3 regions of the Pigmentiphaga daeguensis genome follow, and region 2 is predicted to be linked to each of the others. Evidence: predicted binding sites of a transcription regulator. Region 2 holds the regulator's gene; each other region holds the start of a gene.
The links. Region 2 encodes FNR, which switches genes on or off when oxygen is low (the NO sensors DNR and NnrR bind a similar motif). Its sites were predicted from a motif close to TTGATNNNNATCAA; they were not measured.
Positions count from the first base shown of each region.

Region 1: ABD104_RS03580 (universal stress protein) is a predicted target of FNR. The motif match lies at 2,254-2,267, and genes of this name have one in related genera.
Region 3: ABD104_RS15435 (OmpW/AlkL family protein) is a predicted target of FNR. The motif match lies at 7,664-7,677, and genes of this name have one in related genera.

Region 1 is NZ_BAAAEN010000002.1:180,188-188,121, forward strand. It holds gene ABD104_RS03565 (lysozyme) at 1-456, shown strand, start outside; gene ABD104_RS03570 (hypothetical protein) at 444-974, shown strand; gene ABD104_RS03575 (hypothetical protein) at 1,132-1,353, opposite strand; gene ABD104_RS03580 (universal stress protein) at 2,343-3,191, shown strand; gene ABD104_RS03585 (energy transducer TonB) at 3,322-4,071, shown strand; partial or broken gene ABD104_RS03590 (MotA/TolQ/ExbB proton channel family protein) at 4,082-4,804, shown strand; gene ABD104_RS03595 (ExbD/TolR family protein) at 4,820-5,254, shown strand; gene ABD104_RS03600 (response regulator) at 5,352-6,029, shown strand; gene ABD104_RS30300 (sensor histidine kinase) at 6,013-7,527, shown strand; gene fliR (flagellar biosynthetic protein FliR) at 7,548-7,934, opposite strand, start outside.
Region 2 is NZ_BAAAEN010000023.1:44,247-56,148, forward strand. It holds gene ABD104_RS23360 (class II glutamine amidotransferase) at 1-129, opposite strand, end outside; gene ABD104_RS23365 (ABC transporter substrate-binding protein) at 328-1,389, shown strand; gene ABD104_RS23370 (ABC transporter ATP-binding protein) at 1,391-2,173, shown strand; gene ABD104_RS23375 (ABC transporter permease) at 2,197-2,964, shown strand; gene ABD104_RS23380 (ATP-binding protein) at 3,094-5,250, shown strand; gene ABD104_RS23385 (response regulator) at 5,261-5,746, shown strand; gene ABD104_RS23390 (hybrid sensor histidine kinase/response regulator) at 5,743-7,683, shown strand; gene ABD104_RS23395 (LysR family transcriptional regulator) at 7,769-8,665, shown strand; gene fnr (fumarate/nitrate reduction transcriptional regulator Fnr) at 8,715-9,440, shown strand; gene ABD104_RS23405 (SapC family protein) at 9,451-10,182, shown strand; gene ABD104_RS23410 (LysR family transcriptional regulator) at 10,195-11,154, opposite strand; gene ABD104_RS23415 (Bug family tripartite tricarboxylate transporter substrate binding protein) at 11,210-11,902, opposite strand, start outside.
Region 3 is NZ_BAAAEN010000011.1:100,121-112,022, reverse strand. It holds gene ABD104_RS15470 (amino acid ABC transporter permease) at 1-501, opposite strand, end outside; gene ABD104_RS15465 (amino acid ABC transporter substrate-binding protein) at 634-1,539, opposite strand; gene aspA (aspartate ammonia-lyase) at 1,667-3,100, opposite strand; gene ABD104_RS15455 (LysR family transcriptional regulator) at 3,251-4,162, opposite strand; gene ABD104_RS15450 (acyl-CoA thioesterase) at 4,337-4,708, shown strand; gene ABD104_RS15445 (SRPBCC family protein) at 4,847-5,449, shown strand; gene ABD104_RS15440 (MFS transporter) at 5,475-6,914, opposite strand; gene ABD104_RS15435 (OmpW/AlkL family protein) at 6,973-7,605, opposite strand; gene ABD104_RS15430 (type 1 glutamine amidotransferase domain-containing protein) at 7,747-8,325, shown strand; gene ABD104_RS15425 (LysR family transcriptional regulator) at 8,407-9,315, shown strand; gene ABD104_RS15420 (amidohydrolase family protein) at 9,346-10,686, opposite strand; gene ABD104_RS15415 (Bug family tripartite tricarboxylate transporter substrate binding protein) at 10,692-11,702, opposite strand.

The DNA.
Region 1 (7,934 bases), on a different contig from region 2:
CTGGGGCGCTGGGAGGGCGAGGGCCAGAATGTCGTCTACGCGGACCGCCTGGCGCGCGGGCTGCCCACCGTCTGCAAGGGCATCACGAAGCACACCAGCCCATACCCTGTCGTCGTCGGCGATTACTGGTCGCCGGAGAAATGCGCCGAGGTCGAGCGCCTGGTTGTCGAGCGTGGCCAGCTCAGCCTGGCGGACTGCATCACTGCGGAGGTGTCGCAGGGCACGTTCGACGCCTTGTCGTCGCATGCCCATAACTTCGGCGTGCCGGCGACGTGCGCCAGCCGGGCGCTGGGTCTGATCAACGCCGGCCGGCTGGCCGACGGCTGCCGCGCGCTCGCCAACGGCCCGAGCGGCCGCCCGGTCTGGTCCTATATCACCCTGGCCGACGGGTCGCAGCAGTTCGTGCCGGGCCTGTACGCGCGCCGACTGGACGAGGTGAGGCTATGTCTATCGTGATGCCTGCCTGGGTCCGCTATGGGGCCGTGGCGGCGTTTTCCGCTGCTGTCGCTGGTGCTGGCGCTTGGTTGGTCCAGGAATGGCGCCTGGGTGCCAGGAACAGTGACCAGGCTGCCGAGATCGCGCAGGAGCGCGAGGGCCACGCCAACGCGGCCCGGACGGCCGAGGCTGACCAGCGAGCAATCGAATTCAACCGGATGGAGGTCAACGCCCATGTCACCTACCAAACCCAGCAGCGTCTGGCGGCTGCGGCCGCTGCTGTGCGCGACCGCGACGCTGCTATTGTCGGCCTGCGCAACGCCCTCGCCGCCGCCGAGTCCCGTAGCGGTCAGGCCGGCGGCGATCCCGGCGCCCGCACCGGCGCTGATGACCCCACAACCCTACGAACAGTGGTCCGAGAGTGCACGGCGGAATATTCAACGATGGTCGGAAATGCTGTCGGCGCCGGTGTCGCCGCGACCGGCCTCCAAGGCTACGCCCAGGCTATCGGCGCATTTTCCGCAGCAGAACGACAATGAAGAGGGAGTGCGGGAGCAGCGCCCCGAGCGCGGTCACAGTGGTTTTCAGGGCGTCCGGGTCGATCTGGAGGAATAGAGTCATGGCGAGGAGTCCGCGGTAGTTGATCCTATTGTGCAACTCCGATGCCGACCATTCCTCTTGTGGATTTTCAGCCCTTCATGGGATCTTCCGGCCGTAGAACTCCGCCTGTTCATGTACCGCCGGCTCGGCTGCCAGCTCGATCCCGACCGCCTGATACGCGCTGGCAGCGCCACCAGCCAGGGGGGCATTCGCCAGCATCTGGTGCATGTGGTTGAATCGCAGCACGAGCCGGCGGAGGCGGGCGATCTCCCATAGGGCCTCGCGCAAGAGCGCGTCATCAGGGGCGCAGGCTTCCATCTCTTTCAGCCTGGTGCGGGAGAGGGCTGGGCGGTACTCCATGGCATCGGAATGGTTACTGTATGGATGTACAGTATAGGGCCGGAGTGTTGCCGGGTTCAGCCGCTTTTGAGCCCCAAATTACCGCAGATTGCACCAAGCAATTTTCAGGGTAAGGGAAAGGGTAGGGTAAGGGTTTTTTGTCGGGCGGATATAGTATCTACGCCACTATATTGTCGTCTTCTTGTTCCTATTGCCGGCACCATCAAAAAAAGGGGCAGCCCATCGGGCTGCCCCTTTTTCTTTGCCGTCCGGGTGGCGTTCATGGGGCGGGTTCCTCGTCGTCGTGATCGTTCATGGTCCGCAGGTCGCGGGCCAGTTGGCCCCACCTTGTCCGCGATGGCGCGCAGCTCCGCCGGCGACAGGACCATGTGGGCAGCCAGTCGAAACAGATAGAGGTGCGCGAACAGGGCGGGAATCGTCTCGTCCGTCCAACCTGGCCAGACATCCTGGAGCCTGTCGTCCTCGGTCGGATCGCCGGAGGCGGGCACCGTCCGCGCCGGGTGGGGTCTTTTTTTCATTGTCGCGCCGTGGCCATTTGTACCGGGGTCAGGCAGTGCCGGCAGGCCTGGGCGCCGGGAGATACGTAGCGCCCGCAACGCGGGCAAAGCGAGCCGCCGCGCCGCGCGATTTCCGCCAGGCGCCGCGCCCGGCGGCGATTCCTGATGACGAAAGTGACGCAAATAGCACATATCAGGACAATCAAAGCCACAAAAAGCATATCCATTTGCCCCTCAAATTCCGAATTTCCCGTGAGCGTGGATGATACCCACATTTTGTTACGATGGGTTTCATTTCGGGGTCGGATCAACTTCTTGATAGGGGAATACCCTTGTTTCGAGCCGTGCCCGTGACGCGAGGTTGATCCAGGTCAAGCCCGGCCAAACTCGGGTGGTTCGTGCGGGCCGGCTTCATGGCACGATGGGTTTCCCCAACATTGGAATGCCAGCATGGGTACCGATACTTGCAGCATCTTGCTTGCCACCGACTTGAGCGCGCGCGGCGACCGCGCACTGGACCGCGCGATCGACATCGCCCGCCAGCGGCGCTGCAAGCTGGTCGTGCTCCACGTCATCGAAGAGTCGCCGCTGGTCGAGCGGCTGATGGCGCGCGGCAACCGCGAAGCGGACATGGAAGCGGCCGAGCGCGCCCTGCGCGACATCGTGGGCGAAGTGGACGTGCCGATGGAATTGGTGCTGGAGACCGGCAATCCGGTCGAGGTGATCCAGCGTACCGCCCGCAGCCGGCAATGCGATCTGATCGTGACCGGGGTGGCGCGCGACGAGACGCTGGGCCGGCTGCTGCTGGGCTCCACGGTCGAGAAGCTGGCGCGCGAGTCGACCTTGCCCATCCTGATCGTGAAGAAGCGTCCCCATCGCCCCTACCGGCAGGTCGTCGCGGCCACGGATTTCTCCGAGGGCGCCCGGCAGGCGATGAACGCGGCGCGGGCATTCTTTCCCGACGCCCAGATGACCTTGTTCCACGCCTATCCCACGCTGAAGGCCGACCCGGACCAGGACGAGATCGAGGCGGCGAAGCGGGCGGCCGAGCGCCTGGCCGACGGCTTCATCGCGAACAATCTGCCGCAGGCGGGGCAGCCCGGCACGCGGCTGGTGCTGCAGCACGGGATGCCTGAGGGCGCGGTGCCGGATTATGTGCGCCATCATCCGGCCGACCTGCTGGTGGTGGGGACGCACGGCCTGACGGGACTGCTGCGGACCGCGATAGGCAGCGTGGCGGAAAGGCTGATCTATCTGACGCCTTGCGACGCCCTGATCGTGCGGACGATGGAGCATTGAAGACGGGGCGGTGCGTGCGGCTGGCGAGCCGGCGCACCGCTGTTGTTACTCGTTGTTGTTACCTAACTGCGAATAAGTCGCATTTGTGATATCGTAGCGACCTTCACGGTCTGCTACGCGATTCATTCGAATGAGTGCCACCTTGCATTGGAATACGCCAGCCCCCGTCGGGCTGCGCGTCGGCGCTGGCATCGCGGTGGTGCTTCTGCATGTGGCAGTGGTCGGCGCGATGCTGGTGGCCAAGGCCGAGCCGCAGGTGGCCAAGCCGGTCGAGACGGTCGAGGTGCGGTTCGTCGAGATCGCGCCCCAGGTCCAGGTGGCGGCCGCGCCGCCGGCCCCCACGCCTCCCGCTCCGAAGCCCGAGCCCAAGCCCGTTCCTCCCAAGCCCACTCCCAAGCCCGTTCCCAAACCGCCGCCCCCCAAGCCGGCGCCACCGCCGCCCGAACCGGCTCCTCCTTCCGAAACCGCCTTGTCGCAGCCTGCCCCGGAACCGGCGCCCGCACCCGCGCCGGCGCCCGCCGTGTCGCAGCCTCCCAGCGGCAAGCCCGAGCCTGCCGACCGGACGGCCGCGCCGCAGGCGCCTGTGTCCACCGAGCCCAAGCTGGTCGGCCGCATCGAATACCTCGGGGCGCCGCCCATGCCCGAGTATCCGCGCACGTCCAAACGACTGGGCGAGGAAGGCAAGGTACTGGTGCGCCTGCTGATCAATACCCGCGGACTGGTGGACAAGGCCACGCTGGAGAAATCCTCGGGATTCAACCGGCTGGACGAGGCGGCGCTGGACGCCGCCCGGCGCGGCCGCTTCAAACCGTATACCGAAAACGGCATGGCGATCGCCGCGATCGCCATCGTGCCGTTCGATTTCACTCTCAGGAACTGACATGACCGAGACCCCGAGCCTGGGCTTTGCGCACTTCGTCTCTCAGACCGACGGTCTGGGCAAGGCGCTGTTCTTCATCCTGGTACTGATGTCGCTCGCGACCTGGTACCTGATCGTCGTCAAGGCCATCGCGAACATGCGTTCGCGGCGGCAGGGCGAGACCTTCCTGCAGCATTTCTGGAATGCGACCTCGCTCGAGGCCGTGGACCGCGAAATCACCACGCACGGCGCCAACGATCCGTTCTCGCACCTGACCAGCCACGCCTTGTACGCCCGCCTGCACCACGCGAAGTTCGGCGCGGCCAAGCTGGAAGAGGCGGGCTCGCAGTCCGATTTCGTCACGCGCACCATGCGCAAGGTCATCGACGAGGAAACCGCCAAGCTCGAGAACGGCCTGACGCTGCTGGCCTCGGTGGGGTCGACGGCTCCCTTCGTCGGGCTGTTCGGCACGGTGTGGGGCGTCTACCATGCGCTGGTGTCCATCGGCCAGGGCGGCGCGGCCACCATCGACCGCATCGCCGGCCCGGTGGGCGAGGCGCTGATCATGACGGGCCTGGGCCTGGCGGTCGCCATTCCGGCGGTGCTGGCCTACAACTTCTTCACGCGCAGCAATCGCGTGCTGCTGGCGCGCCTGGACGCCTTCGCCCACGACCTGTTCGCGTTCCTGACCACCGGCCAGCAGATCGTCACGGACAACAACGTGCGCGCCCTGAAGGCCAAGGCGGGCGAATAAGACTAGGAGTCTTCGATGGCTTTCGGCAGTTTCAATGGCGGTGCGGGATCGGGCGCGCCGCAATCCGAGATCAACATGGTGCCGCTCATCGACGTGATGCTGGTGCTGCTGGTCATCTTCATCATCACGGCGCCGCTGCTGTCCCACGCGGTGCGCATCGACGTGCCGCAGGCGACTTCGGCGCCGGTCGATTCCGACCCGGCCAAGATAGACCTGGCGATCGACGCCAGCGGCAAGGTGTTCTGGAACGACGCCGAAGTGTCGCTGGAGGACCTTCCCGCCCGTTTCGCCAGCGTGTCCAAGGACACGCCGCAGCCCGAGCTGCACCTGCGCGCCGACAAGAACACCCGCTACGAGGTCCTGGCGCAGGTCATGGCCGATGCCTCCCGCTCGGGGATGAAGCGCATCGGCTTCGTCAGTACGCCCGAGCCGCCGCCGGCGGCCAAATAGGGGGCGCCGCGAACAGGCCCTAGCTTTCGGCGGCGCCTGGGTTTACCCTAGCGGCTTTCCCCTTTCTCGCTGCGCCGGTTCGCCGGCGCTTTGTCATATGCGTGTATTGGTCATCGAAGACGACGCCACCCTGGGGGGCGCCCTGGCGGAGTTCCTGGGCGACCAGGGCTACGCCGTCGATCTCGTCTCCAGCGGCGAGCGCGCCTCGGCCGCGCTTGCCAGCCAGGGCTACGACCTGGTGCTGCTGGACCTGAACCTGCCGGGTGAAGACGGCCTGACCGTGCTGCGGCGACTGCGGGCCAACGAAAATCCGGTGCCGGTCGTGATCCTGACCGCGCGGGATGCGCTGGAAGACCGGGTCGCCGGCCTGGATGCCGGCGCCGATGACTACGTCACCAAGCCTTTCGAGCTGCCCGAGCTGGCGGCGCGCGTGCGGGCCCAGATACGGCGCCGCGCCGGCCAGGTCAATCCGATCATGGAGGTCGGCGCCCTGAGCTTCGATACGATCGGGCGCGAACTGCGGGTCGGCGGCGAGCGCGTCGCGCTGTCGGTGCGCGAGTTGTCGGTGCTCGAGATGCTGATGGCGCGCGCCGGCCGCGTCGTCACCAAGCGGCAGATCGTCAATTCGCTGTCGGCCTGGGATGCCGATTTCAGCGAAAACGCCGTCGAGGTCTACGTCTATCGCCTGCGCAAGCGGCTCGAGAAAGCGGGGGTCAGCATCCAGACGGTACGCGGGTTCGGCTATCTGCTGGAGTCCGATGCCGTCGCGCAGTGACGTCCGGCCCGCTCCCGAGAACCGGGTCCTGCACCGGCGCTCGCTGGCCTGGCATCTGCTGGTGCGGCTGCTGCCCGCCGTGCTGCTGCTGGCCACGATGGACAGCGTCATCACCTATGTCCTGACGCGCAAGCTCAATACCCAGTCCCACGACCGAGCGCTGGTCGACACCACCCGCGCGCTGGCGCGCCAGGTCGTCATGACTCCCCAGGGGCCGCAGCTCGATCCGGCCTGGAACACCACGCGTTTCCTGACCACGGACCCCGACGAGCGGACCTATTTCCGCATCAGCGTCGACGGCGAGATCATCGCCGGCACGGCCGTCCTGCCTTCGCCGCCGGTGGTGGACGACCCGGACGGTGCCGACGAGGACGGCGCCGAGCCGCCCACGCTGCTCGACCGCATCAACAAGGCCGTGCCGACGATCTACGACTCGCTGGTGGAAGGCTTGCCGGTGCGCGCGGTGGCGCTGGATTTCAGCTTCGACGACTATCTGGTCGAAGTGGCGATGGCCGAGACCCTCAACACCCGCAGCCGCTTCATCGAAGAGATCCTGTCGGTACTCGTAGCGGGCCAGTTGCTGTTGATCGCGCTGCTGGGCTTCGTCATCGTCACCGCCGTGCGCTCGGGGCTGGAGTCGGTCAGCAAGCTGTCGGACGAGATCGAGAGCCGCAGCATCGACGATCTGCAGCCCATAGGCGGCGACGACGTGCCGAGCGAACTGACGCTGTTGATCGCCAAGACCAATTCCCTGCTGGGCCGGCTGGACGAGGCGGTGGCCGCGCAGCGCCGCTTCATCGGCCACGCGGCGCATCAATTGCGCACGCCGCTCAGCGGGCTCAAGCTGGAATCCGAGCTGATGCTGGCGCGTCCGGTGCCGGACGACGTGCGCCAGCGGGCCGAGCGGATCAAGGCCGCCGCCGACCGCATGATCCGGGTCGGCGAGCAATTGCTGGTGCTGGCACGCATCGATGCCAACGTGCGTCCGCGCGACACGTTCACGCGCATCGACCTGACGGAGCTGACGCGCGAATGCGGGGCACGCTGGGTGCCGGCGGCGCGCCAGGCCCATGTCGAGATCGTGCTGGTCGCGCCGGACGAACCGGTCTGGGTCGACGGCGACGAGGTGCTGCTGGACCAGTTGCTGGGCAACCTGGTGGACAATGCCATCCGCTACCACGGGGGGCCGGGGCAGATCGTGCTGCGCGTGAACGACTCGCCGCCCAGCCTGGTGGTGGAGGACGACGGGCCGGGCATCGCGCCCGAGGACAGGGCGCGGGTCTTCGATGCCTTCTACCGGGCGAAGAACTCGCAGGCCGGAGGATCCGGGCTGGGACTGGCCATCGTCAAGGAAATCGCCGAGGCGCATGGTGCGCACTGGGACTTGCGCAGCCGTCCCGAGTTCGCCGGTACCCGCATTAGCCTGGTGTTTCCCGGGCCGCGCATCGGCGCCCATCTGAGCCGGGTACGGATCGAGCCGCGGCAGCCGGACTGGTAGGCTGCGGCGGGTCGAGCGCCTCAGCGTATGACGGCGGTCTTGAAATAGGGCACGGCGATGCCCACGATGCGTTCCATGGGGCCGGCCAGCACGCCGAAGGTCAGCCACAGCAGCAGCAGGCCCGCCAGCAGCGTGACCGCGAAGCCGAGGTTGAAGATGTTGAGTTGCGGCGCGCTGCGCGAGACGAAACCCAGCGCGATGTTGATGGACAGGACCGCCGCCAGCACCGGCAGCGCGATCTGCAGGCCGCCTGCGAAGACGATGGAACCCAGGTTGGCCAGCCGCAGCCAGTCCAGGTTGTCCAGCGGATGCGGCGAAACGGGAATGATGCGGAAGCTGTCGCCCAGGGTCAGCAGCAGCGTCAGGTGGCCGTCTGTCGCCAGGAAGGCCAGCAGGGCCGACAGCAT
Region 2 (11,902 bases):
TCCCTCGAAGAAGGCGATGCCCCAGCCGTCGACGTGCTCGCCGGTGCGGCCGGCCCGTGTGGCGAAGCCGGTGAAGCTGAACACGATGTCGGTCGGCGTGTTGCCGTTCATGCCTAGCAATTGGCACATGGGGAACCTTCGCGGTGCAGGAAAGCAGGCATGGATCCTGCTTTTGATACGGGTGGAAACCGATGCGCCCCAATCTGGGGAAACGCCGCACCAATGCGGGTTTACCTCGCATTGTTGAGGCGCAAAACCGGGATGTATTCTCCCCACAAAACCCAGGACGGCACAACCGTCCCCCACTCACCTGAGGAAACCCCCAGCATGAAGACGACACTTCGCACTCCGGGTCGCCGTGCCGTGCTCGCCGGCCTGGCGCTGTCCCTGGCCACGGCATGGGCCGCTCCCGCCGCCCACGCCCAGGATACCAAGATACGCTTCCAGCTCGACTGGCGGTTCGAGGGGCCGAGTGCGATTTTCCTGGTCGCGGCCAAGAAGGGGTATTTCAAGCAGGAGAAGCTGGACGTGACCATCGACGCCGGCAGCGGCTCGGGCGCGGCGGTGAACCGGGTGGCCTCGGGTTCGTACGAAATGGGTTTCGCCGACCTGGCAGCGCTGATGGAATTCCAGGGTAACAATCCCGGCGCTCCCAACCAGCCCACCGGCGTCATGATGATCTACAACAACACGCCGGCGGCGGTGTTCTCGCTCAAGAAAAGCGGCATCAAGACACCCAAGGACCTCGAAGGCAGGAAGCTCGGCTCTCCCTCGTTCGACGGCGGCCGCCGCTCCTTCCCCATCTTCGCCCAGGCCAACAAGATCGACGACGCCAAGGTCACCTGGGTCAGCATGGACCCCGCCCTGCGCGAGACCATGCTGGCGCGCGGCGACGTCGACGCCATCACCGGCTTCTACTTCACCTCGCTGCTGAACCTGAACGCGCGCGGCGTCAAGGACCAGGACATCGCCATCATGTCCTATCCCGAATACGGCGTGAAGCTGTACGGCAACGCCATCATCGCCGACCGCAACTTCGCCAGGAACCACCCCGAGGCCGTCAAGGGCTTCCTGCGCGCGGTGGCCAAGGCCACGCGCGACGTGCTGGCCGACCCCGCCGCCTCGATCGCCACCGTCAAGGAACGCGACGGCATCATCGATGCGCCGCTGGAGCTCAAGCGCCTGCGGCTGGCGATCCAGACCGCCATCGACACGCCCGACGCGCGCGCCGACGGATTCGGCGATATCGACCCCGCCCGCATGGCGCTGATGGCCGCCCAGGTCACCCGCACCTACGGCACCAAGACCTCGGTCAATCCCGAGGCGGCGTTCGACCGTTCGTTCCTGCCGGAGAAATCGTTGACGGCTTCCGTGCTTCGCGGCAAGTGACATGGCGGCCTTCGTCGATTTCCAGCGGGTCTCGCTGGCCTACACCGCCGCGCTGGAGCGGGCGGGCGAATACGCGGTCGAGGACATCAGCCTCTCGATGGACAAGGGCGAGTTCGTCGCCATCGTCGGCCCTTCGGGTTGCGGCAAGTCCACCTTCATGAAGCTGACGACCGGCCTGAAATCGCCCACCCGCGGCACCGTGACCGTGGGCGGCGCCAAGGTCACCGGGCCCCTCAAGATCGTGGGCATGGCGTTCCAGGCCCCCAACCTGCTGCCCTGGCGCACCACGCTCGACAACATCCTGCTGCCGCTGGAGATCGTCGAGCCCTATCGTTCCAGCTTCCGGGCCCGCCGCGCCGAATACACCGAACGCGCGCGGGCGCTGCTGGCGACCGTCGGGCTGGACGGCTACGAGCACAAGTTCCCCTGGGAGCTGTCGGGCGGCATGCAGCAGCGCGCGTCGCTGTGCCGGGCGCTCATCCACGAACCCGAGATGCTCATGCTGGACGAGCCCTTCGGCGCGCTGGACGCGTTCACGCGCGAGGAGTTGTGGTGCGTGCTGCGCGATCTCTGGAGCGCCCGCCGCTTCAACGTGGTGCTGGTCACCCACGACCTGCGCGAAGCCGTGTTCCTGGCCGACACGGTGTACGTGATGAGCAAGCGCCCCGGCCGCATCCTGTCCCGCCGGGACATCGAGCTGCCGCGCCCCCGGGAACTCGAGACCACCTATTCCGACGACTTCAACGCCCTGGTGCTCGAACTGCGCACCCAGATCGGACATTGAGCCTCCACCCGCCGACTCGCCCGATGAACAACAAATTCGCCGAACGTCTTGCCCCGATCGCCTTGCTGGTCGCCGTCATCATCCTCTGGGAAATCATCTGCCGGGTCTTCGAGGTCTCGGAATTCATCTTTCCCAGCCCCTCCCAGATCCTGCAGGCCACCATCGACTACGCGCCCGTGATCGCGATGCATGCCTGGCGCACCTTCTGGGTCACGATGGCGGGCTTCGGCATCTCCATCGCGGTGGGCGTGGTCCTGGGCTTCGTCATCGGCAGCTCGCGGCTCGCCTACACGGCCGTCTATCCCCTGATGACGGCCTTCAACGCGTTGCCCAAGGCGGCGTTCGTGCCCGTGCTGGTGGTGTGGTTCGGCATCGGTATCGGCCCCGCCGTGCTGACGGCCTTCCTGATCTCGTTCTTTCCCATCATGGTCAACATCGCCACCGGGCTCGCCACGCTCGAACCCGAACTCGAGGACGTGCTGCGGGTGCTGGGCGCCAAGCGCATGGACGTGCTGCTCAAGGTCGGACTTCCCCGGTCGCTGCCGTATTTCTATGCGTCGCTGAAGGTCGCGATCACGCTGGCCTTCGTCGGCTCGACGGTGTCCGAGATGGCCGCCTCGAACGAGGGGATCGGCTACCTGCTGGTATCGGCCGGCTCGGCCATGAAAATGCCGCTGGCCTTCTCCGGCCTGATGGTGATAGGCGTGATGGCCATGGCCATGTACGAGCTGTTCGCGCTGGTGGAAAAACGCACCACGGCCTGGGCCCACCGGGGCAACCAGGGCACTTGAGGCCATGCCGGCGGCCCCGTCTCCGAATTGAGACGTGCTGTAAGTATCGCTACATAATCCGGCCGATGCGGAGGGCGCGCGCACGGACGTGCATACTATGAGGGTTCGCTCCCTTCGACCTCGAACCAGGTGCACCTCCCGAGTCCCGCGTCCGGCAAGGACATTCCGGCCGCGCGCGCGAGCGGGTCCACCCGCCCGCCGCACGCCATCCAGCCCCACGGCTTCCTGCTCGTGCTCGACCGTGCCCGCGGCACGATCCTGCAGGCCAGCGCATCCGTACGGCAACACCTGAACGCACCGCCCGCCGAGCTGCTGGGCCAGAGGCTGGCCTACCTGGTGCACCCCGCCGACGGCCGCTTCCACGAACGGCTGCGCGCGGCGACCCAGGCCGAGCGCATTCCCCACCATCTGGGCACCGTGGCCTTCGTCGCCGTGGGCGGCCGCTTCGACCTAATGGTCCACCGGCACGGCGAGTCCATCGTGGCCGAGTTCGAACCCGCGGCGCCGCAGGTCCGGCCGTCCGACCTGGGGGGGTTCGTCGACCAGGCGCAGCGCTGCCAGACCGCCGACGAGCTATGCGAGCTGGCGGTCGAACGGATCCGCAGGATGACCGGCTTCGGGCGCGTGGTTTCCCTGGAACTCGACCCCGACGGCCACGGCCGTGTCAATGCCGAACGCCGCGGCCGCGGCTATGCCTCGCTGCTGGGCCGGCATTTTCCGGCCGTGGGGCAGCCGCCCCTGGCTCGCCCCGACGCCCGGGCTCAGGGCCTGAACTACATTCCCGACACCGATAGCGAGCCTTCGCTCCTGGAGCCGGCCCGCCACCCCCGCACGGGCGCGTGCACGGACCTGAGCCTGGCGAGCCTGCGCGCGGCACCACCCACACTGCTGCATTGCCTGGAAGACGTAGGAGCCCGCGCGGCGATGTCGCTGCCGCTGATGTCGCAGGGCCGGCTCTGGGGCATGATCGCGTGCCACCATGCCCAGCCCCGGACCATGCCGCAGGCCGTACGCTCCCAATGCGACCTGCTCGCGCAGGTCGTCGCGCTGCAGATCGAGGCTCGCCAGGCCCAGGCCGAGGCGGACCGGCGGCACGAATTGCAGCGCCTGACGGGCATGCTGCTGGCCGCGATGTCGCGGCACGACAGCGTGCCCGCCGGGCTGGCCAGCGTACCGGAGGCCCTGCTCGAGTTCGCGGACGCCACCGGCGCGGCCATCGTGCATGGCAACGAATGCCAGACCTTCGGCCAGGCTCCCAGCCGCCGGGTCGTGCAGGCCCTGTCGGCCCGGCTTGCGCGCACGGGCGGCACGGGGCTCTTCCATACAGCCAGCCTGCCCGGCGAGGCCCCCGAGTTCGCTTCGCTGCGGGACGTGGCCTGCGGCGTGCTGGCGCTGCCGATCTCGGAACTGCATGCCAACTACGTGCTCTGGTTCCGGCCGGAATGGACGCGCGGCCGCGCCCGTCCCTGGCAGGCGTGCGAGCTGGAAAGCGCGGCGGAACTGCGCACCGCCATCACCGGCATCGTGCTGCGCAAGGCCGAGGAGCTGGCAGGCCTGGCCGACGAACTCGGCCGCATCAACCAGGAACTCGAGGCCTTCTCGTACAGCGTGTCGCACGACCTGCGCGCGCCGTTGCGCCATATCGCGGGCTACGCCGACCTGCTGCGCGAATACGAGGGGCCTCGCCTGTCTGACCGGGGCGCGCGCTACCTCGACAACATCGGCGATTCGGCCCGCTTCGCCGGCAGGCTGGTCGACGCGCTGCTGACCTTCTCGCAGATGGGCCGCTCGGCCCTGCGGCCCTCGCAAATCGATCTGTCGCAGGCGCTCGAGCAGATACGCCGGGAACTCGCCCCCGACCTGGACGGCCGACAGGTGGACTGGATCATGGGCGAGCTGCCGTCCGTCCACGCAGACGCCGCCTACATGCACCTGGCGCTGCGCAATCTGTTGTCCAACGCCATCAAGTACACGCGCGGCCGCGATCCCGCGGTCATCGAGATCGGCGCCTGGCCTCGGCATGGGGGCCATGTCATCTACGTGCGCGACAATGGTGTGGGTTTCGACATGAAATATGTCGGCAAACTATTCGGCGTATTCCAGCGGCTGCATCGCATGGAAGAATTCGAGGGCACCGGCATAGGCCTGGCCAACGTCCGCCGCATCGTCGAACGCCACGGCGGCCGCGTGTGGGCCGAAGGCACTCCCGGCCAGGGGGCGACCTTCTACGTGTTCCTGCCCGGCGCCCAACCCCCTGCCGCAACCGCGGCCGACATGAAGGAGTGAGATCCCCGTCATGCTCAAGCCCATTCTGTTGGTCGAAGACAGTCCCCAGGACCTCGAATTGACCCTGATCGCGCTCGAGAGAAGCCAGCTCGCCAACGACGTGGTGGTGGCGCGCGATGGCGAGGAGGCGGCCGATTACCTGTGCCGCCGCGGGCACCATCAGGACAGGCCGGTCGGCAACCCCGCGGTCATCCTGCTGGATCTGAAGCTGCCCAAGATGGATGGACTGGAACTGCTCCAGTTCATACGCGGGGATCGCGGGCTACAGAACGTTCCCGTGGTCATGCTGACCTCGTCCAGCGAGGAAAGCGACCTCGTTCGCGCCTATGACCTGGGCGTCAACGCCTACGTGGTCAAACCGGTGAATTTTCCGGATTTCGTGCGCGCGATCGGGGAACTGGGCGTATTCTGGGCAGTGTTGAACGAGCCCCCTCCAGGCTCTCTGCGACGCACCGCCGCCCGCAGCAACCGCGATTCCCGGAGCCAGCCAACGTGAACCCGTCTCCCATGCGCGTCCTGCTTGCCGAGGACGATCCTCACGACGCGGAACTGACACTGGAACGCCTGTCGAGCTCGGGGCTCGATGTGGAGAGCGTCATCGTCAACAACGAAGCCGACTTCACCCGGGCCCTGGACGCCGGCAACTTCGATCTCGTGCTGTCCGACTTCCACATGCCGGGCTTTCCCGGCAGCGAGGCGCTGCGGATCGCGCGCAGCCACCCCACGGCCCTGCCCTTTATCTTCGTCTCGGGTGTCCTGGGAGAGGAACACGCGGTCGACATGCTCAAAGAAGGCGCGACCGACTACGTGCTCAAGCAACGCCTGGAGCGCCTGCCCATCGTCGTGAGGCGGGCGCTGGATGAAGCCCGGGAGCGGCGGTCCCGGCACGATGCCGAGCGCCGGCTGCGCGAGAGCGAAACCTATTTCGGCCAGTTGATAGATGCGCTGCGGGACTACTCGGTGGCCACGCTGTCGCTGGAAGGTACGATAGAGAGCTGGAACCGCGCGTCGGAATGGCTGTTCGGCTATCCGGCCGAAGAGGTGATCGGGCGCCCGGGCGACATGTTCAATCTCCCGCCCGAGCCAGGCCAGCCCGAGCCCGTGCCGCTACGCCAGCAGCTCGCCGACATCGGCACCGGCAACAGCCTGGCCGAGGAACGATGGCTGATGCGCAAGAACGGCGCCACGTTCTATGCCTCGGTCGTGACGACCGCCATTTTCGGCAATGGCGGCGCCGTGCGCGGCTTCTCGCGCATCGTGCGCGACATGACCGACAGCCGGGTCGCGGCCGATCTGCTGCAGGTGGCCAAGGAACAGGCCGAGGCCGCCAACCGTGCCAAGGACCGCTTCCTGGCCGTGCTGTCGCACGAGCTGCGCACGCCGCTGGGCCCGATCTACGCGGCGGCGCAGGCGCTGGACCTGCGCCAGGACCTTCCCCCCGAATGCCGCCGCAGCGTCGAGCTCATCAAGCGCAACGTCGAGGTCGAGGCACGCCTGATCGACGACCTGCTCGACATCTCCAAGATCGTCAACGACAAGCTCAGCCTGCGCCTCGAACCCACCGACCTGGTCGGCATCCTGAACGGGATCGCCGAGATCTTCCGCGAGGAAGCGGCCGCGCGGCACATCGAGCTGCACTACACGCCGCTGCCCTATCCGGTCATCGTGCAGGCCGACCCGGCCCGCCTGCAGCAGATCGTCTGGAACCTGCTGAAGAACGCCATCAAGTTCACGCCGCGCGGCGGCGAGATACGCGTGACCGTGTACCAGCCGATGCCCGGCAAGATCGCCGTCGACGTCTCGGACACCGGCATCGGGATTCCCCCGCAGGCGCTCAAGCGCATCTTCGACGCCTTCGACCAGGGCGAGGAAGACGCCGCCCAGTCGCGCGGCGGCCTGGGGCTGGGACTGGCCATCGCCAGTTCCCTGGCGCAGCGCCATGGCGGCACCCTGAGCGTGCGCAGCGACGGCCAGGGCAAGGGCACGACCTTCACGCTGACGCTGGACGATCCGGCCAGCGGGGCTCCGGACGCCCCGGTCGAGCAAGCGCAGCCAGTCTCCGCGCCGCTGGTCCGCCCCGCCAGCATCCTGCTGGTGGAGGACAACGTCGATACCGCCGAAGCCATGCAGTTCCTGCTGAGCGAATACGGCTACGAGGTCGAGGTCGCGGAAAACGTGGCGGCAGCCTGCCGCTGCGTCGACGCCAAGCGCTACGACGTCCTGGTCAGCGACATGGGGCTGCCCGATGGCGATGGCATCGACGTGCTGCGGCACTATGCCCCCCAGCCCGACCAGATCGCGGTCGCGCTCACGGGCTACGGCATGGAGTCCGACGTGCGCCGCTGCCTGGATGCCGGGTTCGCCTTTCACCTGACCAAGCCGCTGGATATCGATCAGTTGATCCGCGTCCTGCAACGCGAACCCCAGGGTTGATGCGCCGGCCCGCCTCCGGTTTTTAAGGATGGGCTAAAATCGGGCGCAAATTATTGACTGATTTGCATAAATCGCCCGGCCTCCCATGGACCGCTTCAAGCAGATCGAATCCTTCGTCTCGGCCGTCGTGCGCGGAAGCCTGTCGGCCGCGGCACGCAGCGAAGGAGTCGCTCCCGCCGTCATCGGCCGGCGCATCGACGCGCTGGAAGCCAGGCTGGGCGTCAAGCTGCTGATCCGCACCACGCGCAAGATCTCGCTCAGCGCCGAGGGCACGGAATTCTTCGAGGAATGCCAGCAGATCCTGCAGTCGCTCGAGAACGCCGAAAACAGCGTGGCGGCGGGCGGCGAACATCCCAAGGGGCACTTCCGCGTCACGGCCCCCGGCGGCTTCGGCCGGCGCCACGTGGCGCCCCTGCTGCCCCGGCTGCTGGACGCCTATCCCGGCATCACCGTGACGCTGGACCTGAGCGACCGGCTGGTGGACCTGGTCAACGAAGGCTATGACTGCGCCATCCGGATCGGCGACCTGGCCGACTCCAGCATGGTCAGCGTGCGCCTGGCCGACAACCGCCGGATGGTGGTCGCCTCGCCCGCCTACCTGCGCCGGCACGGCACGCCCGAACACCCCGCCGACCTGGCGCGCCACAACTGCCTGTCCTTCGGCACCGGCGTCAACCAGGCACGCGGCTGGCTCTTCACCATCGATGGCAAGACGACGCCGCAGCGCGTATCGGGTACGCTGGAATGCACCGACGGCGCCGTGCTGCATGCCTGGACGCTGGACGGACGGGGACTGGCATGGCGATCGCTGTGGGAAATCGAGGACGATCTGAAAGAAGGTCGCCTGGTGACGGTGCTGGACCAGTTCGCCGCGCCCCCCAACGCCATCTATGCCGTGTATCCTCAGCGCAAGCACCTGCCGCTGCGCGTCCGGGTATTCATCGACATGCTGCGGCAGAGCTACGCCAAGCGCCTGCCTTAGGGCAGACGCCGCCCAGGCCGCTGCGGCCGGCCCAGAACAAAGACCAGCCATGACCAAACGCATTCCGCTTACCCTTGACTCCGTACGCTGCTCGACCTGCGGGCTGGGGCAGTTCTGCCTGCCCGTCGGCATGGCCGCCGAGGATGCCGGGCGAATGGACGAACTGGTGCAGCAGCGCGTGCGGCTCGCCCGGGGCGAATCCCTCTTTCGCTTCGAGGACGGCCTGGACGCCGTCTATGGCATCCGCTTCGGCACCCTGAAAACCTATCTGGAACTGGCGGACGGCCGCCAGCAGATCACCGGCTTTCACCTGCCCGGCGAAATCGTCGGGCTGGACGGACTGGGCCGCAACAGCCATGCTTCGACCGCCATCGCGCTGGAAGACAGCGAGGTCTGCGTGATCCCGGTGCGCGACCTGTCCTCGCTGGCCAACCACCTGCCCTCGCTGCAACGCCAGCTCATGCGGCTGATGAGTCGCAAGATCGAACAAGACCAGCAGATGCTGCTGTCCCTGGGTACCATGCGCGCCGAGGAACGGCTGGCCGTCTTCCTGGTCAGCCTGTCGGAGCGCCTGGCCGCGCGCGGCTATTCCTCGTCCGCGTTCGTGCTGCGTATGAGCCGCGAGGAAATCGGCAACTTCCTGGGACTGACCCTCGAGACCGTCAGCCGTCTGTTCTCGCGTTTCGCCAAGTCCGGCGTGCTGCGCATCCAGCAGAAGCAGGTCGAGATCGTGGACATGGCGGCGCTGCGGCGCCTGGCCGGCCCCCATTGCTAGCAGGATACCGATGACCACCTCTCCCCAGGCGGGCGCCAACGCCCCCATGTTCGCCCAGGCCCGCGCGCTGGACCCGCAACGGCATGCCCACCTGCGGCTCGACCGCCAGGCCGGCTACGCCTTCTCGCGCGGCCAGACCGCCGTGCCGCTGGTGGCGACGGAGTTCGCGATGGCGGCGCGGGACCTGCCCATCGTGTTCGCCGGCGAAGAACAGATGCCCATGGCGGTACTGGGCCTGCGCAGCGCGCAGAACCTCCTGGTGGATGCCGCCGGGCGATGGCGGCCCAACCGCTACATTCCCGCCCATTTGCGGCGCTATCCGTTCATCCTGCAGGAAGACCCGGCCAGCCAGCGCTACGCGCTGTGCGTGGACGAGGATGCCGCCCACCTGCGCAGTGCCGCCGACGACGCCCAGCCCCTGTTCGAGGATGGGCAGCCCTCTCCTGTCGTCGGGGAAATGCTGCAATTCCTGGGGGAACTCCAGGCCGGGCTCGCGATGACCCGCGACTACGTCTCGGCCCTGCGGGCCGAAAACCTGCTGATCCCGCGCCAGGTGGCCGTGGACCTGCAAGGCGGCGAGCGCGTCACGCTGGACGGCTTCCTGGTGGTGGACGAGACCCGCTTCGACCAGTTGCCCGACGCCACGGTCACCGCGTGGATGCGCAAAGGCTGGCTGGCCATGACCTACTTCCATCTGCAATCGCGGCTGAACTGGGGCCACCTGGTCGCGCTGGCGCAATAGCCGCGCGGCCGTTCATGCCGCCTCGGGACACGCCGGCGGCGTCGGGCCGGCCCCCACCTTGCGCAGGCTGGCGCCTATGTGCAGGTCGGCGATCTGCCGGCGCAGCCAGGTATTGGCGCTGTCGTGGTGGTAGCGCGCATGCCAGAACTGTCGGATGTGGGTATGCGGGGTCTGGAAGGGCAGCCGCGACCAGGTCGCTCCGGCGGCATCGTCGGTAATGGCCTGGGCGATGACCTCGGGCACTGTGACGATCAGGTCCGTCTGCGCCAGGATCTTGGGCAGCACCAGGTAGTTGGGCACGCGCAGCGCCACTTCGCGCCGGTGCCCCTGCTTGCCCAGCTCCTTCTCTATCTGCAGGTCGGTCTTGTTCGCGGTGACCACCAGGTGCCGCGCCGCGAGGTACTCGTCCAGCGTGATCGCCTCGCCCGCCTTGAGGAAACCGCTGCCCATCACGCACACGTGCTGGTCGACGAACAGGCCCTGCTGGTAGAAACCGCTTTGCAGCTCCTGCAGGTTGCCGACGGCGAGATCGGCATCGCCGCTTTCCAGGGCCGCCCGGTAGTGTTCCCTGCTCAGGCTGCTGACCTCCAGGCTGATGCCCGGCGCGGACGACTTGAAGCGCGCCACGAGCTGCGGCAACACCAGGAACTGGGAAAAATCTGACATCAGGAGCGTGAAGCTGCGCTGGCTGGAGCCCGGATCGAATCCGCTGGCCTGCTCGAAGCCATTGCGCACCAGTTCCAACGCCCGCAGCACGCTGCCCGCCAGCTCGGACGCGTACGAAGTGGGCTCCATGCCGCCCTGCGTGCGAACGAACAGCGGGTCGTTGCATTGGTTGCGCAAGCGCAGCAGGGCATTGCTCATGGACGGCTGGGACAGTCCGACGCGTTCCCCCGCGCGAGTCACGTTGCGCTCGAGATAGAGCGCCTCGAATACCAGCAGGAGATTCAGGTCGAGCTTGTTGATGTCCATGGCAGCATGACTATATCCGCCGGGTCCCGAATAGACAATGCACGGCCAGGCGGCCCTACTGGCCGAACTCCAGCGCCACCTTGGAGCGCTTGGCGATGGCGTCCCAGCGCGCCAGTTCGGACTGGTTCACCCGCGCGAATTCCACCGAATCCAGCGGCCGCGGCTCGAACGCGGCCGCTTCCAGCCTGGCCGTCATGTCGGGTTGGCGCAGCCCTTCGGCGATGTCCCGCCCCAATTGCTCGACGATGGCCGCCGGCATCTTCGCCGGGCCATAGATGCCCAGCCAGCTGGTGACGACGAAGTCCTGCACGCCCGCCTCGGCCATGGTGGGCACGTCGGGCAACTGCTTGATGCGATACGAACTCGTCACCGCCAGCGCGCGCAGCTTGCCGCTCTTGAGCAGGGGCATCACCGGCGGCAGGTTGGAGAAGCAGAAATCGAGATTGCCGTTCACCGTATCGACCAGCGCTTCGTTGCTGCCCTTGTAGGGGACGTGCATGAGGTCGATTCCCGCGGTCGAGGCGAACAGTTCGCTGGTCAGGTGCACCGAGGTGCCCAGTCCGTTCGAACCGTAGCTGAGCGGCTTGGACGAACGCTTGGCATACGCGATCAGCTCGCGCACCGAGGTGGCGGGATGCTGCTGCGGCACGACCAGGATGTTGACGAATTCCGCGACCTGGGCAATGGGCACGAAGGACCGCACCACATCCAGGGGCAGGTTGCGCACCGTGACGGGCGGAATCACGTT
Region 3 (11,902 bases), on a different contig from region 2:
GATCACCCGGTAGGCGATGGGCAGCAACACATAGCGATAGACCTGCGTGCCGCGCAGCCCCAGCGCGGTGGCCGCCATGCGCTGCCCGCGCGGCAGCGACTCGATGCCGGCCCGCACCTGTTCCGCTACCCGCGCCGAGGTGAAGAACCCCAGGCACAGCACCGCCGGCCAGTACGCGCCCCACGGCGGCGCGATCTGCTTGATCGCGTTGCCCAGCGCCTCGGGCAGCAGCTCGGGCAGCACGAAATACCACAGGAAAAGCTGCACCAGCAGCGGGATGTTGCGGAACAGCTCCACGTAGGCCCCGGCCAGGCGTACCGCCCACTTGAGCTGCGTGGTGCGCACCACGCCGACGATGGAGCCCAGCACGAAGGCGATCACCCATGCCGCCAGGGCCGTGGCCAGCGTCCACTGCAGGCCCGACAGCAACGTGTCCATGTAGGTGCCCTGGCCGTCTGGCGACAGCTCCCAGAAGATCTTCCAGTTCCAGTTGTAGTTCATCGCGGCTCCGCCGTGCTTACCCGGTCCGGCACGGGGCCGGCCCCATGGAAACAGGGGACCGCTCGGGTCCCCTGGAATCCTGCTCGATCATGCGCAGCGCATGGCCGGCTGCCTGGCCTTCCGGCCCGGCAATCAGCGATAGGCTGCCGGGTCTCCCGAATCGGTGGGATTGGCGATCACCTTCTTGAGCGAATCGCTCATGGGCACCTTCAGGTTGACGTTGCGCGGCGGAATGGGCGAGTTGAACCACTTCTGATAGAGCTTCTCGACCTCGCCCGACTTCATCATCGCCACGACGGCGTCGTCCACCACCTTCTTGAACGCCGGGTCGTCCTTGGGCTCGATCATGCCGTAGGGCTCGACGGTATAGGCCTTGCTGCTGACCATCCACTGGTCCGGGCTCTTGGAGTTGGCCACCAGCCCGTACAGCAGGATGTCGTCCATGAAGAAGGCTGCGGCGCGCCCGCTGTCGACCATCAGGAAGGCATCGGCATGGTCCTTGGCGGGGATGATCTGCATGCCCAGGTTTTCCTTGCCGTTGGTCTCGGTCAGCCACTTCAGGTTGCTGGTGCCAGCCGTCGAGACGACGGTCTTGCCCTTGAAGTCTGAAAGGTCGTTCAGTTTCGAGCTTTTCTTGGCGACGAAACGCGTGGCCGTCACGAACGTGGTCGGCGCGAACGACACCTGCTGCTGGCGCTCGGCATTGTTGGTGGTCGACCCGCATTCGAGGTCCACCGTGCCGTTGGCGATGAGGGGAATGCGGGTGGCCGAGGTGACCGGCGCAAGCGCGACGTTCAGCTTGGGCAGCTTCAGGTGGCTCTTGATCGCGTCGGCGATCTTGTAGCAGATGTCCATCGAGTAGCCGATGGATTTCTGGTTGTCGTCCAGGTAGGAGAAAGGAATGGAGGAATCGCGATAGCCAAGCGTCAGCGTCCCCGTGTCCTTGATCTTCTTGAGCCGGCCGGTCAGGTCTTGCGCCGAGACAGACGACACGGCGACCAGGGTCAGCGCGGCGGAGAGCAGCACGAGTTTCTTCATGGAATCTCCCTTCCGTAACTAGTAACGATGTCGGCCGAGTGTAGCAACAAGCCGACAGTACGGACATGGATTTTTACCCGAGCCGAGCCCGGGAACGTGCCGTCACCCTCCCGGACCACCCCTCATCTCAAACCGCCACTTTCTTGAACCGGTAGGGCCGCGTCAACACCTCCGGCTTGAGGACCTGCTCCAGGGTCTCCGCATCCAGCAGCCCCGCTTCCAGCACCAGATCCGCCACCGGCCGGCCCGTCCGCATCGCATCCCGCGCGATCCGCGTCGCCGCCTCATACCCGAGCACCGGATTCAGGGCCGTCGCCAGCCCCGCCGACCGCTTCACGGCCTGCGCCAGCCGCTCGCGATTCGCCGTGATCCCCTTGACGCAGTTGTGCGTCAACGTGGTGCATGCCGCTTCCAGGTGCGAAATGCTCTTGACCAGGCTCCACGCGATGATGGGCTCGAAGGCATTGAGCTGCAGCTGGCCGCTTTCGGACGCCATCGTGATCGTCATGTCGTTGCCGATGACCTCGAAGGCCACCTGGTTGACCACTTCCGGAATGATGGGGTTCACCTTCCCCGGCATGATGGAGCTGCCCGCCGCGCGCTCCGGGAGGTTGATCTCGTTCAGCCCCGACTGCGGTCCCGACGACAGCAGCCGCAGGTCGTTGCAGGTCTTGGACAGCTTGCAGGCCACGCGCTTCAGGACGCCGGACAACTGCACGAACGCGCCCGTGTCCTGCGTCGCCTCGATCATGTTCGCCGCGCGCACCAGCGGCAGCCCCGTGATCTCGGCCAGGTACCGCACCGCCAGCGGGCTGTAGTCGGGATCGGTATTGATGCCGGTACCGATGGCGGTCGCGCCCAGGTTCACTTCCACCATCAGCGTCCGGGCCTCGCCCAGCCGCGCCTCGTCCTCGCCCAGCATGACGGCATAGGTCAGGAACTCCTGGCCCAGCGTCATCGGCACCGCGTCCTGCAACTGCGTGCGCCCCATCTTCAGCACGTCGTCGAACTCCAGCGCCTTGGCCTCGAAGGCGCCGCGCAGTTCGGCCATGGCCACCAGCAGGCGCTGCAAGGAAAAGCACATCGCGATGCGCAGCGCGGTCGGATAGACGTCGTTGGTGCTTTGCGAGGCGTTCACGTCCTGGATGGGGTGCAGGACGTCGTACTGGCCCTTCCTGGCCCCCAACAGCTCCAGCGCACGATTGGCGATGACCTCGTTGGCGTTCATGTTGGTCGAGGTGCCGGCCCCGCCCTGGATCACGTCGACGATGAACTGGTCGTGCAGCGCGCCTTCGATGATCTCCTGGCAGGCCTGGACGATCGCCCCGGCCCGTTCCGCGGGCAGCACGCCCAGGTCCTGGTTGGCGCGGGCCGCCGCCAGCTTGACGCAGGCCAGGGCCCGCACCAGGTCGGCCTGGCCGCCTATGGTCGAGCCGGAAATCGGAAAGTTCTCGCGGGCGCGCAGGGAATGGATGCCCCAGTAGGCGTCGGCGGGAATCTCGCGCTCGCCAAGCAGGTCGTGTTCGATGCGGAAGAGGCCGGAAGCGGCATTGCTGCTCATGTTCGATGTCCATCGGAAAGGCCGCCGCACCATGCGGCGCCCGATGGAAAACACTATAGGCAGGCGCCCCGCGATAGCGCCAATGCCGTGTTCGCATTGGCCAATGTTTTTTTTGCATTGCCAGGAAAATGCCCGGCGGCCAGGGACGCGTCAGCGCGCGGCGGACAGATAGTCCCAAAGGGCGTCGACCAGCGGCTTGGCGGGAGCGCCGGCCGGCGCGCGTTCGCGGTAGAGCCGGATCTCCATGGTCTCGGTATAGGCCTCGCCCGCGCAGGCCAGGCGGCGCGCGGCCACCTCGCGGCTGACCGCGCTCTCGGGCAGGAAGGCCACCCCGTGCCCCTCGAGCGCCATGGCCTTCAGCCCCTCGGCCATGTCGGTTTCGTAGCGCTCGTCCAGCGGCGGCCGGGGCCGGGCGCCCGCCAGGATCAGGTCGACGATGCGGCCCAGGTAGGCGTTGGGCGCGTAGGCCAGGTAGGGCACCGGGCCGCCCCCGCCCAGGACGTACTCGGGCGTGCCGTCGGGCTTGCTGCGCGCATAGGGGTAGACCGCCTCGCTGCCCAGCACCAGCATGTCGTAGTGGCGCGGATCGAGCTGGACCGGCTGGCGGGGATGGTAATAGACCATGACCAGGTCGCTGCCGCCCTGCACCAGGCTGATCGCGGCGTCATGGACGTTCAGCGCCATCAGCCTGGCCGTGAAATCCGGCAGGCCGGCCTCGGCCCGGATACGGCTCAGCCAGCGCGGGAAGAAGGTCAGCGACAGGGTATGGGGCACGGCGAAGTCGATCACCGCCTGCGAGGCGGGACGCATGCCCCGCAGCATCGCGCGGGTCTCGTCCAGCTTGGCCAGCATGGCGATGGCTTCGGCGCGGAAGGTCTCGCCGGCGGGCGTCAGGCGGGTGGGGTAGACGGCGCGGTCGACCAGATCGGTGCCGACCCAGGCCTCCAGGGCCTGGATACGGCGCGAGAAGGCGGGCTGCGTGATGTGTCGCAGCTCGGCCGCCCGCGAAAACGAACGGGTCTCGGCCAGCGCGATGAAATCTTCGAGCCACTTGGCTTCCATGCTTGCAACCGTGGAGGAACCGGCGGAAATTGTACCGTGGGGCCGGTGCCGCGCCCGGCCGGGCATACACTTGCCGCATGGCCCCGCGCCGCACCGACCATCTTCGTGGAGTCCAGCGTGACCGATTCGCTCCCCTACCCGCCCCCTGCCCCCAATTCGCTGCCCGCCGGCCAGATGCCGGTGCTGCGCGTCATCCCCATGCCCGCCGACTCCAACCCGTCGGGCGACGTGTTCGGGGGCTGGATCATGGCCCAGGTCGACCTTGCCGGGTCGGTGCCCGCCCAGGGCCGCGCCAACGGCCGCGTCGCCACCGTGGCCGTGACCTCGTTCGTGTTCAAGGAACCGGTGTTCGTGGGCGACCTGCTCAGCTTCTACGCCCACATCGTCAAGACCGGCCGCACCTCGATCACGGTCGCGGTCGAGGTCTACGCCGAACGCATCCGCCTCAACTCGGAAGTCGTCAAGGTCACCGAGGCCACCCTGGTCTACGTGGCGACCGACCACCAGCGGCGCCCGCGTCCCCTGCCGGGCCTGCGCGCGGACTGAACCCGTCTGGACACCCATGGCGATTAGTGGCACATTGACCACAAGGACGTCACCGCCCCAGCCCAGCCGGCACAGACCGGCCGGCCAGCCAACACGGCAGGCACGCAGGCCCTGCCCCCAAGGCGAAGGAGACTCACCATGGACATATCCGGTTCGCGCCTGATTCCAGCGTCCCAGGAACGCACCTGGAACAAGCTCGTCGCTCCCGAGACCCTCAAGGTCTGTATCAGCGGATGCGAAAAGGTCGAGCGCCTCTCCGAAAACGAATACCGGGTCAACCTGCGGGCCGAGGTCGGCCCGCTGTCGGCCCGCTTCCACGGCCGGCTGCAGCTGACCGACATCCGGCCCCAGGACTCCTACCACCTCACTTTCGAGGGGGAAGGCGGCGTGGCCGGATCGGCCAAGGGTTACGCCGACATCCGGCTGACGCCGGAAGGCGACGGCACGCGGGTCTCGTACACCGCCCACGCCGACCTGGAAGGCAAGCTCGCCCAGTTGCGCACGGACCAGGCCGAGAAGATCGCGCGCAAGATGATGGACAACTTCTTCGCGCTGTTCTCGGTCTGCGCGTGCCGGGCGCTGGAACGTCCCGCGCCCCGTCCGCCGCGCGTGGCCAGGCCGATGGCCGCCGGCGGCGCGCATGCCCTGCACCTGCCCTCGCAATGGGTCAACCGGCTGTCGTGGCTGGCCGCGCTGGCCGTCATCGCGGGCCTGGTGGTCTACCACACCTTCCTGCACTGAGCGCGGCAACGGCGCGCCGCGGCGTTCAGCGGCGCACGTTCTTCATCTTGATGCGCTGGGACAGGGCCATCATCGCGACGCAGAACACGATGGCCATCACCATGCCGGCCTCGATGCCGGTATTGACCGACGTGCGGGCGATGACCAGCCCCACCAGCGCGGTGCCCACCGCGCTGCCCAGGGTGCGCATAGTCTGGATCAGCGCCGAGGCCACGCCCACGTCGCGGCGCTCGGCGATCATCTGCATGAACAGCGTCAGGTTGGGGATGATGAAGCCCATGCCCACGCCGGCCAGGCCGAACGAGACCACGGCGAAGGCCATGGACGATCCGCGCTCCAGGAACATCACGCCCAGGCAGCCCACGGCCAGCAGCAGCGCGCCGAACACCATCAGCCGCTGAGGCTGGCTCTGGCGCGGGAACAGGCGCCCGTTGATGACGCTGCCCACCGGTATGCAGGCCACCAGCGGCGCGAGGATCATGCCCGCCTGGGTGGGGCTCAGCCCCACCTCCACCTGCAGCAGCAGCGGGCCGTAGTAGATCAGGATGAACATCACCGCGCCGGTCATCACGCCGACGACGTTCAACAGGCGCGACTCCCTGCGCTCGAGCACGCGCAACGGGAACATGGGCTGTTCCAGGCGGCGCTCGTACCAGACGAGCAGGAAGACCGACACGGCGGCCACAGCCAGGAACACCAGGCCCAGCACCGGACGCGGGTGGGTGGAGAAGCCCAGCTCGAGCGCCGCCATGGGCGTGCCCACGGCCAGCGCCAGCAGCGCCCCGCCCAGCCAGTCTATGCGCGGCGGCGTGTCGTGCCGGGGCTTGAGCGGCGGGAAATACCGCCACAGCATCACGAAGGCGATCACCCCCATCACCGGGCTGACGAAGAACGCCGCCCGCCAGCCGAAGGATTCGGTGATCGCCCCGCCCAGCAGCGGCCCCACGCCGCTGGCCACCGCGAACGACGTCGAGATCAGGGCCTGCCAGCGCACCCGCCGCATGGCATCGGGAAACAGGTCGGCGGGCGCCGCGAAGGCGGTGGCGATCATCATGCCGCCGCCCACGCCCTGCAAGGTGCGGGCCGCGATCAGTTGCGGCATCGACTGGCTGATGCCGCACAGCACCGAGCCCAGCGACACCAGGCCCAGCGAGACGAGGATGAAGTACTTGCGTCCGAACAGGTCGCCCAGGCGGCCGAAGATGGGAATGACGATGGCCGAGGCCAGCAGATATCCGGTGCCGACCCAGGCGTAAAGCGGCATGCCGCCCAGTTCGGCCACCACGCGCGGCAGCGTGGTGCCGACGATGGTCGAATCCAGCGCCACCAGCATCACGACCGCGCAGATGCCGATCAGCGCCAGGATCAGTTGGCGCTGGTCTTCTACCGGTGAAGCGAGGTCGGAAGGCGGGTGGGGACTGGCGTTCCCGGGCGGAGATGGCGGGTGCGGCGGGTTCTCGGACATTTGCGCATAATCATATACCGCGCCCCGGGTATACCCCTACCCCCCAATGGCCCGCCGTTCAAAAGCGATAGCCGATAGCGATGGTCGGCACCCACGGATCGATGCGCGCCTTGCCGATCTGGCTGCCGTTCAGCTTCACCTTGGACGAAATGTCGATGTAGCGCAGGCTGGCGTTCAGGAACCAGCGCTCGCCCATCTTCACGTCCACCCCTACCTGCGCTGCCAGCCCCCACGAGTCGCCCAGGCTCAGGTCCTGGCCGGCCAGGGCGCCCGCGGCCCGGGTGTGGAAGAAGCGCGTGTAGTTCACGCCCAGGCCGACATAGGGCTGCACCTGCGAATCGGGCAGGAAGTGCCATTGCACGCTAAGCGTGGGCGGCAGTTGCCGGGACGAACCGATGTTGCCGCCCACCGCGCCGGAAGCGCCGATGTCGTGCCGGAAGGGTACGGCGGCCAGCAGCTCGATCCCGACGTTGCGGGTGGCCATGTAGGTCAGACTGGCGCTGGGCCGCGTCGAATTGCCGGCGTCCAGGCGCACGGCCCCGTTCAGGACGGTGCCGTTGTCCGATTTCGGCCGGACCTGGCTGATGCCGGCCTTGAGCAGCCAGTCGCCGGCTTCGTGCGCCTGCGCGGCCGAAAACGCCGCGGCAAGAAGGGCGGCAAGCAGGATGGGCGGCGTGCGGCGGGAAAACATGAGGAGCTCCATATCGAACGATGAGGCTCCAGCTTGGCAGCCCCTCGCCCCGCGCGCCTTGTCCCAGATCAAGCCGCCCTCGGGCACGCCGCTTGCTGGGGCATCCGGCTGCCCACGCGGCGCCCCACTATGGAGATCGACATGGCCAAGCCGTTGCAAGGACTCACCGTTGCCATCGTGGCAACCGACAATTTCGAACAGGTCGAACTGACGAGCCCGAAGGAAGCGCTGGAACGCGCGGGTGCCACGGTGCACATTCTTTCCGCCCAGGCCGGCGAGATCCGGGGCATGAAGCATGACGAGAAGGCCGACCGCTTCCGCGTGGAGGCGAGCTGGAACGACGCCGACCCCACCCGCTACGCCGGCGTGGTCGTGCCCGGCGGCGTCTTCAACGCGGACGTCATCCGCACCGACAAGGGCGCGCAGCGCTTCGTGCAGGCGCTGCACGACACGGGCAAGCCGGTGGCCGTCATCTGCCACGGCCCGTGGCTGCTGGTGTCGGCCGGCATGGTCGATGGCCGGCAACTGACCAGTTGGCCATCGTTGCAGGACGACATCCGCAATGCCGGCGGGCAGTGGGTGGACGAGGAAGTCGTGCTGGACGGCAACCTCATCACCAGCCGCAAGCCCGACGACCTGCCGGCATTCAACGCGAAGCTGATCGCCGCGCTGTCCAACGTCGAGAGCGCCGACACGCCATCGGGCGCGCAGCCTACCTGACCCCGGGTATGTGCCCGGCGCGGGGGCGGCCGGCAACCCCTATACTTGCCGCGACCAGGCAAGTATAGGTAGCGCCGCCGTATGAATGTGACCCTGCGCCAGATGCGCGCGTTCGTCGAAGTCGTGCATTGCGGCGGTTTCACCGCGGCCTCGCGGCGGCTGCACCTGACCCAGTCCGCCACCAGCCTGCTGGTGCGCGAACTCGAAGGCCAGCTGGGCTTGCAGTTGCTGGACCGGTCCACGCGCAAGCTCGCGGTCACCGAGGCCGGCGCCGAATTCCTGCAGCATGCGGAACGCATCCTGGGCGAAGTCGAGCAAGCCATCCGCCGCACCCAGGACCTGGTGCAGATGCGCCGCGGGCGCGTCACGGTGGCGACCACGCCGGTCATGGCGGCCACACTGCTGCCCGACGCCATCGCCACCTTCCAGGCCGCCCATCCCGCCATCGAAGTCCGCCTGTCCGACGCGCCGGTCGACGTCATCCTGCGGCAGGTGCAGCAGGGCGAGGTCGACCTGGGCGTGGGAGTGTTCACCGGCAATGAGGTGGAGCTGAACCGCAGCCTGCTGATGCGGCACCCTTTGGGCGCCATGATCCCGAGCGCGTGGCCGCTGGCGCGAAAGAGACGGGACCTGACATGGGCCGACCTGGCCAGCCAGCCCATGATCGTCGTGCCGCAGTTGAGCGGATCGCTGCCGCAGATGGACCGCGTGCTGCACCAGTCGGGAATCGCGGCCCAGCCGCGCTTCGAAGTGCACTACCTGTGGTCGGCCATCGGCCTGGTCGAGGCCGGCCTGGGCATCGCGGTCATGCCGTCCTACGCGGGGCTGCTGGCCCGATCGAAGCGCGCGCGCTTTCGCGTGCTGCACGACCCGGTGGTGTATCGCAAGATCGAACTGGTCACGCAGCCCGGCCGCTCGCTGTCGCCGGCGGCCGCGTCCTTCCGCGCCCACCTGGCGGCCCACTGCAAGCAGTTCGAGGAACGGGGCTGACGCCACGCCGGCCCGGCGGCCGGCGCGCGTTCACCGCGCGGCCAGCTCGCGCACGGACTGGGCCGCGTCACGCACGATCTGCGCGGGATCGCAGGCGGTCCACTGCCCGTGCCGGCGCAAGACCCGCCCGTCGACGATGACGGTATCCACGTTGGCCGGCTGGGCCGAGTAGACCAGCGAGAAGGCCGGGTCCGCCACCGGCGCCATGTTCAGGTCCGTGGTGCGGACCAGGATGACGTCGGCCCGCTTGCCCGCCTCGAGCGAACCGACGCGGTCCGCGATGCCCAGGTCGCGCGCGCCGTCCAGCGTGGCCAGCCGCAGCAGGCGGCGCGCCGTGAGCGGGACCTCGGCGCCGAAACGCTGGCGATGCGACCACAGCAGGGCGCGCATGCAGGCAAAGAAATCGGCGTTGGCCGAGGCCGACGAACTGTCCACCGACAGGCTCTGCCGCACGCAGGCGCACTCCAGCTCGTGGAACTGGATCACCCCGCGCGATGCCTGGGCGTACAACACCTCGATCACCGGTGAACACGAGAACGAGACGCCGCAGGCGGCCAGCCGCAGCTGTTCTTGCTGCGACACGCCCTGGGGGTGCACCAGTTGCAGGTCGGGCCCCAGCAGGCCGTGCGCGTCCAGCACCGAGACCACCCCCGGGCGCGCGTGCATGGTGATCGGCAGGCCCAGGCGTCGCACGCCCGCGAACTCGGCGCGCACGATGTCGATGGGCACGGTGCCGCGCGGATTGGATACCGGCGTCCGCAGCGCCGCACCCAGGTGGATCATGGGATCGCCGCCCTCGGCCCGGGCGATTTCCGCCAGGCCATCCAGGTCCATCGCGCGCCCCAGCGGCAGGTCCTGCCCCCAGCCATAGGCCATGCGGCCCCGTATGCCCAGGCTGCGCATGGCCGCCAGTTCAGCGCGGGCGTGATCGGGCGTGCGGGTGTTGTGCGACCAGTTGTGGACCGTGGTGATACCGCTCGCCAGGCCCTCGGCCAGCCCCAGCCTCACCGAGTGGTAGGAGTCGTCCGGCGTGAAGCGCGGCCCCATGGACAAGGTCACCGGAAAATAGCCGCGCGCCGCTTCGTCGCCGCTGATCAGCGCGCGCAGCGAACAGTTCCACAGGTGCCAGTGCGTGTCGATGAAGCCCGGCATCACGATCATGCCGCGCGCATCCAGCTCCCGCGCCCCCGGCGCGCGCAGTCCGCGGCCGATCGCCACCAGCGTTCCGTCGCGGACATGGACGTCGGCATCGGGCAGGTCGTCCATGCCGTCGGCCATGGTCATCACATGGCCGCCCCGTATCACGAATTCCTCGCGCGCGGGCAGGCCGGACACGTGTCCGGCCGCCTCGTGCCATCTTGCTGACTGCATGCCCATTAGTCGGCCTTGGCTCCGGTCAGGCGGATCAGGCGTTCCTTGTGGCGCATTTCGTCGCGCAGCGCGGCGGCGAATTCAGCCGGCGCCGAGAACACCGGGTCGAAGCCGCGCGCGGCCACGAAGCGCTGCTGGAATTCCGGATCGGCGGCGATCGCCTTCACGTCGGCATGGATGCGCTGGATCACGGCGTCGGGCGTGCCGCCGGTGGCGAACAGGCCGAACCAGGATTCGCGCGGGTCGACGTCGGCATAGCCGGCCTCCGCCAGGGTAGGCACGTCGGGCTCGGACGCCAGCCGGCTGGCCCGCGCGATGGCCAGCGGCTTCATCTTGCCCGCGCGGATGTGGGGCTCGGCGATGGCCGCGCCCACCATGGCCAGTTGCACCTCGCCGCCGAGCAGCGCCGTCACGGCCGGCATGATCCCCTTGTAGGGCACCTGGGTGATCCGTATGCCCGTCTTGTGCCGCAGTCCCTCGAACAGCAGGTGAGGCAGGCTGCCCGATCCCATCGAGGCATAGTTCAGTTCGTCGGGGCGGGCCTTCGCCAGCGCGACCAGCTCATCGAGCGAATTGGCCTTCACCGAGGGATGCGCCAGCACCATCTGCGGCAGGCTGACCAGTTGCGAGACCGGCGCCAGGTCGCGCACCGCGTCGTAGGGCAGCTTTTCGTACAGGAAGGGGTTGCTGGTGATGGTCGATTCGCTCGTGACCAGCAGGGTGTGGCCGTCGGGCGCCGCCTTGGCGACGGCGTCGGCGCCGATGATGGAAGCCGCGCCCAGCTTGTTCTCGACGATGACCGGCCGGCCCCATTTCTGCCCCAGCCGTTCGGCCAGGGCCCGGGCGATCACGTCCACGCCGCCACCGGGCGCGTAGGGCACGACGATGCGCACCGGCCGCGCCGGCCAGGCCGGCTGCCCCATCGCCGGCCCCGCGGCCGCGACGCCCAGGGCCGCGGCACATGCCGCCAGCCACCGGCGGCGACCCTGCGCCGCCGCTGTACTTGCTTGCCTCATCACTTCTCCTTCCCGCCGGACGGCCCGGAAAGCAAGGCCCGCCTTCCGATGTCCCGCGGCGACATGGCAGGCATTTCACCCGCGGGCGGCGGGACAGGCAAACGAGAAAAATTTGTAGTTCTATCAGTTGGCCATCTAAATACGTGCTCCCGCCGCGCTTACACGCTGTCATGAAAAAAGACGCGAAATCTGCAAGAATC